Regions from separate parts of the Pseudoalteromonas sp. PSi26 genome, predicted to be linked through region 1. Evidence: predicted binding sites of a transcription regulator. Region 1 holds the regulator's gene; the other holds the start of a gene.
The links. The regulator MetJ, encoded in region 1, represses methionine synthesis genes. The targets are predictions, from matches to a motif close to TAGACGTCTAGACGTCTA.
Positions count from the first base shown of each region.

Region 2: the regulator MetJ is predicted to act here: its motif matches at 2,062-2,079, upstream of metK (methionine adenosyltransferase).

Region 1 covers NZ_JBHNYT010000009.1:62,329-66,745, forward strand. Annotated here, with positions in the region: gene rpmE (50S ribosomal protein L31) at 1-22, shown strand, start outside; gene ACFI34_RS11535 (malic enzyme-like NAD(P)-binding protein) at 641-1,882, shown strand; gene metJ (met regulon transcriptional regulator MetJ) at 1,951-2,271, opposite strand; gene metB (cystathionine gamma-synthase) at 2,471-3,700, shown strand; gene metL (bifunctional aspartate kinase/homoserine dehydrogenase II) at 3,706-4,417, shown strand, end outside.
Region 2 covers NZ_JBHNYT010000002.1:141,552-145,968, reverse strand. Annotated here, with positions in the region: gene tkt (transketolase) at 1-1,875, opposite strand, end outside; gene metK (methionine adenosyltransferase) at 2,181-3,332, shown strand; gene ACFI34_RS02685 (hypothetical protein) at 3,496-4,044, shown strand; gene ACFI34_RS02680 (5-formyltetrahydrofolate cyclo-ligase) at 4,065-4,417, shown strand, end outside.

The DNA.
Region 1 (4,417 bases):
TGCACTTGGTAGCAAGAAGTAATTTTTGCTGTCTTGTTAAATTAAGCACCTTAGGGTGCTTTTTTTATGCTTTAAATTTAGTTGTACCAATTTAATAGTAATAACGTTTCGATTTAAAAATTAAGTGTTACACGAACGGCGTCAATATTTTTTAATATAGGACAACTAAATAACAAAATTTTAGCTTATTACTCGATTTTCATATTCCCCTGCTATGCATAACTATTTCCTGTTCTTATTCTGAATATGCATAAACCTTTACAGACAAACCGCAAATTATTCTCTATATTTTTAATTAGTTCATTTTTTAACTAAGTGGTTAAATGCAGCTAACGTGAAGTTATATGTTTTTAAAGTATGTGAATAAGTCTATTTTTGCTTATTTTTATAGGACTTTATTAAGATATTTTATAAAAAATAATGAAAGAACAAATGTGCCTTTAGAATTCGTTATTGGATGAATTTTTATTTATAAAGTGTCGATATAATTTACAAAAGTTATTGAAAAACCTCTTAAAATTAATCGAACTAGCATATAACAGGATAGACCTGATATTGCTTGGAATTTAAAAATAATAAGGGTATCGTAGCCTAAACTTCACCTCTCACTTTTACTTTAATTGCAGGATACAATCGCGTTATGTCAGACTTTCGTGAACAAGCACTACACTATCATTCGCACCCCGTTCCAGGAAAAATTAGCATTGAACTAACAAAGCCTGCTGAAACGGTAAAAGATCTCGCATTAGCATATAGTCCAGGAGTTGCAGAACCCGTGCGTGAAATCGCTGCAGACCCTGCAAACGCTTATAAATACACAGGCAAAGGGAATATGGTTGCGGTTATCACTAACGGTACTGCAATTTTAGGCTTAGGTAATTTAGGCCCACTTGCTTCAAAACCCGTAATGGAAGGTAAGGCATTACTATTTAAGCGATTTGCTGGCCTTGATTCTATTGATATTGAAGTAAAACACCGCACTACTGAAGACTTTATTAATACAGTTGCTAATATTGCTGACACGTTTGGCGGAATTAACCTTGAAGATATTAAGGCACCAGAGTGTTTTGAAATAGAAAAAGCATTGATTGAGCGCTGCAGTATTCCGATATTTCATGATGATCAGCACGGTACTGCCATTGTAACAGCTGCGGGTATGTTGAATGCACTTGAGGTGCAAGGCAAGTCTATCGAAAATGCGACTATTGTGTGTTTGGGTGCCGGTGCTGCTGCGGTTGCTTGTATGGAGCTGTTAATTAAGTGTGGTGCTTTGCGCGAGCACATTTATATGCTTGACCGTAAAGGTGTTATTCATACTCGTCGTGATGACTTAAATGAATACAAAAAACTTTTTGCTAACAATACAGACAAGCGCACGTTGCAAGATGTTATTGAAGATGCAGATGTATTTGTTGGTGTATCGGGACCTAATCTATTAGCTGCCGATGATTTAAAATTAATGGCAGAAAAACCAGTTGTGTTTGCTTGTTCAAACCCAGATCCAGAAATTGATCCTGCACTGGCTCATTCTGCTCGAAACGATCTAATTATGGCAACGGGTCGATCAGATTACCCTAACCAAGTTAATAATGTACTGTGTTTTCCGTTTATATTCCGCGGTGCTCTTGATGTACGCGCCAGTGCAATAAATGATGAAATGAAAATTGCAGCTGTAGAAGCGATTAGAAGTATTGCCAAAGAGCCTGTACCTGCTGAAGTACTGACGGCTGCGGGTGTTGATAAGCTGGAGTTTGGTGATAAGTATATTATTCCAAAACCAATGGATCCTCGTTTATTACCACGCATTGCAAAAGCGGTTGCAATAGCTGCTGTAGAGTCAGGTGTTGCACAAATTGATTTACCAGAAAACTATATGGAATAACGACTAAGTCGTAATTTAGACACAAAAAAACCTCAATTAGTTGAGGTTTTTTTGTGTCTAAATTACGTTTAGTCTTCGTTTAAAACAGGCACTTCTAGCCCCATTTCTTGCATTATTTTTTTCACTTCTTCAGGCACTTTTTCGGCGTTGTCTTTACGTAAGTCGTCGTCGTTAGGCAAAGGTTGACCGGTAAATGCATGTAAAAATGCTTCACAAAGTAATTCACTATTTGTTGCATGACGTAAGTTATTAATTTGACGACGCGTGCGTTCGTCCGTTAATACCTTTAATACATTTAGTGGGATTGAAACGGTAATTTTTTTTACTTGTTCTGATTTTTTCCCGTGTTCTGCGTATGGGTGAATATACTCACCATTCCATTTAGCCATAAGATGTATCGTCGCCTCAGATTAATAATTGCTCATATGCACTACAATGCATATGAATATGCGTGAAATTCTATCGATTTAAAAAAGATAGTCAAATACTAGTTGTTTAGCCATCTAGAGCTTTAAATGTTTTGACATCTTTAATAAGATAAATTACTCTTTTGGACGTCTAAACATCCAAATTAAATAGGTGACGAATATGAGCGAAAAAAATAAAGCAACCATTGCAGTAAGAAGTGGTGTTGAAGCAGACAAACATCATGGCGCAGTTGTCGCACCTATTTACTTATCAACCACCTATTCGTTTGCCGACTTTGATACAAAGCGTCAATACGATTACGGGCGAAGTGGTAACCCCAATCGTGATATTTTAGCCGAAACCTTGGCTGAGCTTGAAGGTGGCGCACACGGTATTATTACTGCCACGGGTATGTCTGCCGTTCATTTGGCTACGCAAATCCTGAATCATGACGATACGTTAGTGATCCCACATGATTGTTACGGCGGAAGCTATCGTTTATTTACTTCACTGCAAAAGCGCGGTTTGCTCAAGCTAGAAGTTTTAGATTTAACACAAGCACAAAGTATAGATAAAATTTTAGCAATTAAACCTAAGCTAATTTGGATAGAAACACCAAGTAACCCATTACTACGTTTAACTGATATTAAAGCAATAACCGATGTTGCTAAGCAGTGCGGTGCTTTAGTCGCTGCCGATAACACATTTTTATCACCAGCATTACAAAACCCTATTAAATTTGGTGTTGATATAGTTGTACATTCCACCACCAAGTACATCAATGGTCATTCAGATGTAGTAGGTGGAGCAGTGATTGCTGCTTCACAAGAGCTGGGCGATGAACTGGCATGGTGGGCAAATAATATAGGTATTACAGGTGCGCCATTTGATAGTTATTTAACATTGCGTGGGTTGCGAACACTAAATGTGCGTTTAAAGCAGCATCAAGAAAACGCATTAGCGATTGCTAAATATTTAGAAAAATCGGAATTTGTTCGCCAAGTTTATTACCCTGGTCTTGAATCACACCCACAGCATGAATTAGCCAAAGCGCAGCAACTAGGCTTTGGTGGCATGGTGAGTTTTGATATTAAAGGTGACATAAACGATGCTGCTGCGTTTTTAACCAGCTTACGTGACTTTAGCTTAGCAGAGTCTTTGGGCGGAGTAGAGAGCCTAATATGCCATCCTGCAACCATGACCCATGCTGGCATGGAGCCTAAAGCTCGTCTTGAAGCGGGAGTGGGCGATACACTTATTCGAGTTTCAGTAGGTATAGAAGATATAAACGACTTATTAGCTGATTTAGAGCGCGTGTTTCAGCTTGTAAAGCCAGGCAGTAAAGCAAATTTAAACAAAGGAGCTGGCGGTGACATTAAATTAAGTGCCGCTCATCCAGCGCTTTGGTGAACAATATGACACAAACAGTACATAAATTTGGTGGTTCAAGCCTTAGTTCGGCTCAACGGTATGAGCGGGTTGCGAGTATTATTTTAGAGCATACTCAGCCGGGCGATTGTGTTGTTGTATCTGCGGCGGGAAAAACAACCGATACTTTGGTGAAGTTATGGCAAAGCTATCAGCAACAAGATACGCATGTCGTTGCCGATATATTGCTGCAATTAAATAATCATCAAACTGATTTAATCACACAGTTACTCCATGCAGATCTTAAGCGAACTGCTTTAACGCGTTTGCATAGTGAACTAACAGCGATTAGTGAATTGATAAAAAACCAAGGCTTGGAAGAGGCTCCCTTGCTTGCTCATGGTGAGGTCTGGTCTGCACGCTTATTGGCGCTTTACCTTACGCAATTAAATATTAATGCTTGTGACCTTGATGCTCGAACACTTTTTACATTAAATAATGGGCAATTGTTACATACCCAAAATGCGCAGCAATGTGCGAAGTTTATAGCCCCAGGCTGCATTAATGTTGTCACAGGCTTTATTGCATCAAATACGTTGGGTGATACGGTTACACTTGGCCGCAATGGGAGTGACTATAGTGCAACCTTACTTGCTAATTACTGCCATGCTAAGCAGGTGTGTATTTGGACTGATACACAAGGTGTATACAGCACAGATCCTCGCAAAGTTAGTAAAGCGGTTAAATACAATAAAGTAT
Region 2 (4,417 bases), on a different contig from region 1:
TAGGCCTACATACTTGTACCAGTAATCAGCAATACCTGCCTCTACCGCTACGCGACGTGAAACGCTTGCTGGTAATACGCTTTCTTTGTACTCAGGCGATTGATCTTCGAATGCATCAGTACATGGCATAGATACAACACGTACCTTTTTACCTTGGCTGCGTAATTCAGTAGCTGAATCTTGAGCTAATTGCACCTCAGAACCGGTTGCAATAATAATTAGCTCTGGGTTGCCGTCACAGCTAAGGATGTAACCACCCTTTTTGACGTCGCTTAACTGTTGTGAGTCACGCGCCTGTTGCTCAAGACCTTGGCGTGTGAATATTAACGATGTAGGACCGTCTTTACGTTCAATAGCTTGTTGCCATGCAATTGCTGACTCAACTTGGTCACACGGGCGCCAGTTATAAAGGTTAGGCGTTAAACGCATGCTGGCAATTTGCTCTACTGGTTGGTGAGTTGGACCGTCTTCACCTAAACCAATTGAATCGTGCGTGTATACAAAAATGCTTGGTTGCTTCATTAATGCAGCCATACGAACCGCGTTGCGTGCGTATTCCATAAACATTAAGAACGTTGCACCGTAAGGAATAAAGCCTTTATGAAGTGCAATACCGTTCATAATTGCCGACATACCAAACTCGCGTACACCGTAGTAAACGTAGTTACCACTTGCATCGTCTGCTGTTAGGCCTTTAGAGCCTTCCCAAATTGTTAAGTTTGAACCTGCCAAATCGGCAGAGCCACCCATAAATTCTGGTAATAATGGACCAAATGCATTTAATGCATTTTGTGACGCTTTACGAGATGCTGGATTTGCCGGATTTGCTTGTAACTGTTCAATATACGCTTGTGACTTTTCAGCCCAGTCGGCAGGTAAATCTGAATTTGTACGGCGTTTGTACTCAGCTGCAAGCTCTGGGTATGCTTTTGCATAGGCTGCAAACTTTTCGTCCCAGCTTGATTCAAGCTCTTGACCTTTAGCTTTTCCATCCCACTGTGCATAAATGTCTTCAGGAATTTCAAAGGCATCGCCCGTCCAACCTAAAAACTCACGCGATGCTTTAATTTCGTCATCGCCAAGTGGTGCACCGTGACAGTCGTGGCTACCCGATTTATTAGGTGAACCGTAACCAATGATTGTTTTACAACAAATTAGTGTTGGTTTATCAGTCACGCTTTTTGCTTCGCTAATTGCAGCACTTACTGCATCGCTATCGTGGCCATCAACGTCACTAATTACGTGCCAGCCGTACGCTTTAAAACGCGCTGGTGTGTCATCGCTAAACCAGCCTTCAACTTCACCATCAATAGAAATACCGTTGTCATCCCAAAAAGCAACCAGCTTGCCTAGGCCTAATGTGCCGGCAAGCGAACAGGCCTCATGCGAAATGCCTTCCATTAAACAACCATCACCCATAAATGCGTAAGTGTGGTGGTCAACAATGTCGTGACCTTCACGGTTAAATTGTGCCGCAAGCGCTTTTTCAGCAATTGCCATGCCTACCGCATTTGTGATCCCTTGGCCTAGTGGGCCCGTAGTAGTCTCGATACCTGGCGCATAACCGTATTCTGGGTGGCCTGGTGTTTTAGAGTGCATTTGACGGAAGTTTTTAATTTCGTCCAGTGGTAAGTCATAACCACTTAAATGTAGTAGAGAATAAATTAGCATTGAACCGTGGCCGTTTGACAGTATAAATCGATCTCGGTCTGCCCAATCTGGATTTGATGGATTATGTTTTAGATAATCGCGCCATAATACTTCTGCGATATCAGCCATGCCCATAGGGGCTCCAGGGTGACCAGATTTGGCCTTTTGTACTGCGTCCATTGACAAGACGCGAATAGCATTTGCAAGTTCTTTGCGAGATGGCATGAATTCTCCTACCTTATATATATATTTGCGCGGGTATTTATGTGTTCGTTTATGTACTCAAATTATATGGGCACTGTTATAGCAACCATTCTTACTTATTGTGGGGGCTGTGTGCAATTAAAAACCCTATAAAAATGAGGTATTATGAATATTTTTTAAGACCATTATGTCATAACTAATTTAATTTAGACGTCTAGGCGTAAAAACACTATGCAAGGTGTTTCGTTTTAGATAAAATACGCCCCTTAATTTTTTAGCGCTAATACCGACGTTTGTGAAGCGCAATATTTGTGAGCATAATTACAATGGCAAAACATTTATTTACTTCTGAATCTGTTTCTGAAGGTCATCCGGATAAAATCGCCGACCAAATCTCTGATGCGGTTCTTGATGCTATCCTAGAGCAAGACTCTCATGCCCGCGTTGCGTGCGAAACATACGTGAAAACAGGTATGGTTATGGTTGGTGGTGAAATCACGACTAGCGCATGGGTTGATATAGAAGAGATTACGCGTAAAACAGTACGTGAAATTGGCTACACTCACTCAGATATGGGTTTTGATGCTGACTCGTGTGCAATTTTGAACACCATTGGTAAACAGTCTCCAGACATTAACCAAGGTGTTGACCGTACTAGCCCAGAAGAACAAGGCGCTGGTGACCAAGGTTTAATGTTTGGTTACGCATGTAACGAAACTGAAGTGTTAATGCCTGCACCTATCACGTATTCTCACCGTTTAGTTCAACGTCAAGCGCAAGTGCGTAAAAGCGGCGAGCTTAACTGGTTACGTCCAGATGCAAAATCTCAAGTTACTTTTGCATATGAAAACGGTAAACCAGTAGGTATTGATGCAGTTGTTCTGTCAACTCAGCACAGCGAAGACATCTCTCAAAACGATTTAGTTGAAGCGGTGATGGAAACCATCATCAAGCCAGTACTTCCTGCTGAACTAATCACAAGCGCAACTAAGTTTTTTATTAACCCAACAGGCCGATTTGTAATTGGTGGTCCAATGGGTGACTGTGGTTTAACAGGCCGTAAAATCATTGTTGATACCTACGGTGGTATGGCACGTCACGGTGGTGGTGCTTTCTCTGGTAAAGATCCATCAAAAGTTGACCGCTCAGCCGCATACGCTGCACGTTACGTGGCTAAAAACGTAGTGGCTGCTGGCCTTGCTGATAAGTGTGAATTACAAGTATCTTACGCAATTGGTGTTGCAGAGCCTACTTCAATCAGTGTTGAAACGTTTGGAACTGGTAAGTTAGAAGAAGCACGTTTAATCGAATTAATTCGTGAACATTTTGACCTACGCCCTTACGGCTTAATTCAAATGCTTGATTTAGAGCGCCCTATCTACCTTCCTACTGCAGCTTACGGCCACTTTGGCCGTGATGAATTCCCATGGGAACGCACAGATAAAGCTGACGCACTTCGCGCAGCAGCCGGTCTTTAAGACTAAAGCAAAAAAACGGCCCTTTTAAGGGCCTTTTTTATAGCTAGCAATTATGTAACGCATGGCTAATTCATAGTTTAAAAAATAACTATTAATTGGTCCTCGAACTTTTTTATACTTTAGGTATATACTCATTTAATTATAAAGCTTTAGGGATATTTAAATGACCGATAACTTTCGTGTTATGTTTGCTGGACTCGCTGATAACGTTGACACAAAAACAGCGTGTACAACACTGGCGGCAAAACTAAAGATCTCAGAAGAAAAAGTAGCCTTATTTTTTAAAGGTAAGCCTTTATTTGCGCCTAGCGATAAAAACAAAGCGTTAAAACAAGCTAAGCTACTTGTTGGAATGGGTATTAAAAGTAAACTTCAAGCTGTATCGACAAATACTGAAAAAACCACTCAAACGGTAAATGATAGCCAGCGAGATGAGCGTATTTTTGACGCATTAGACTACATAACCAGCAGCTTAATCAGGCTAGAAGAAAAACTCGAAGACCTCGAGCAGCGCCTACCTGAAAACCAAACAAAAAACCCTGAAGTAGATGAAGACGAATGGCAAGACGAAGAGCTATTGCTTGAAGAAGACCTAATAACTCAGCCTAAAAAACGCAGTAATGCACTGCTTTATTCGTTAATTGCTACGGTTGTTACGTTGCTTATCATACTTGCGGTGTACTTGGCATTTCCTGATCTGGTTTCTTTTTAACTAAGTGGTAAGTTTACAAAATGAGCGATTCACGCGCCCAAATAAGAAAGTCCATTCGCGAATTACGTAATAATCTGTCTAGTGAACAGCAAAATTTAGCATCTCAATCATTAAGTATGAATTTTATTCAATACTTAAAATCAAAAAAAACAGCTGAAAGTCAGCATGTCGCCATTTATTTAAGCAATGATGGAGAGCTTGATACCTCTTTGTTAATTAAGGAATTATGGAACTTAAATCACATTGTTCACCTACCAGTAATACACCCATTTAATGGCGCCACTTTGCTGTTTCAGCGCTATGAGAAAAACTCACCCATGAGGGCAAATCGCTATGGTATCTTTGAACCTAAGCTAAATTGCAGTCAAATATG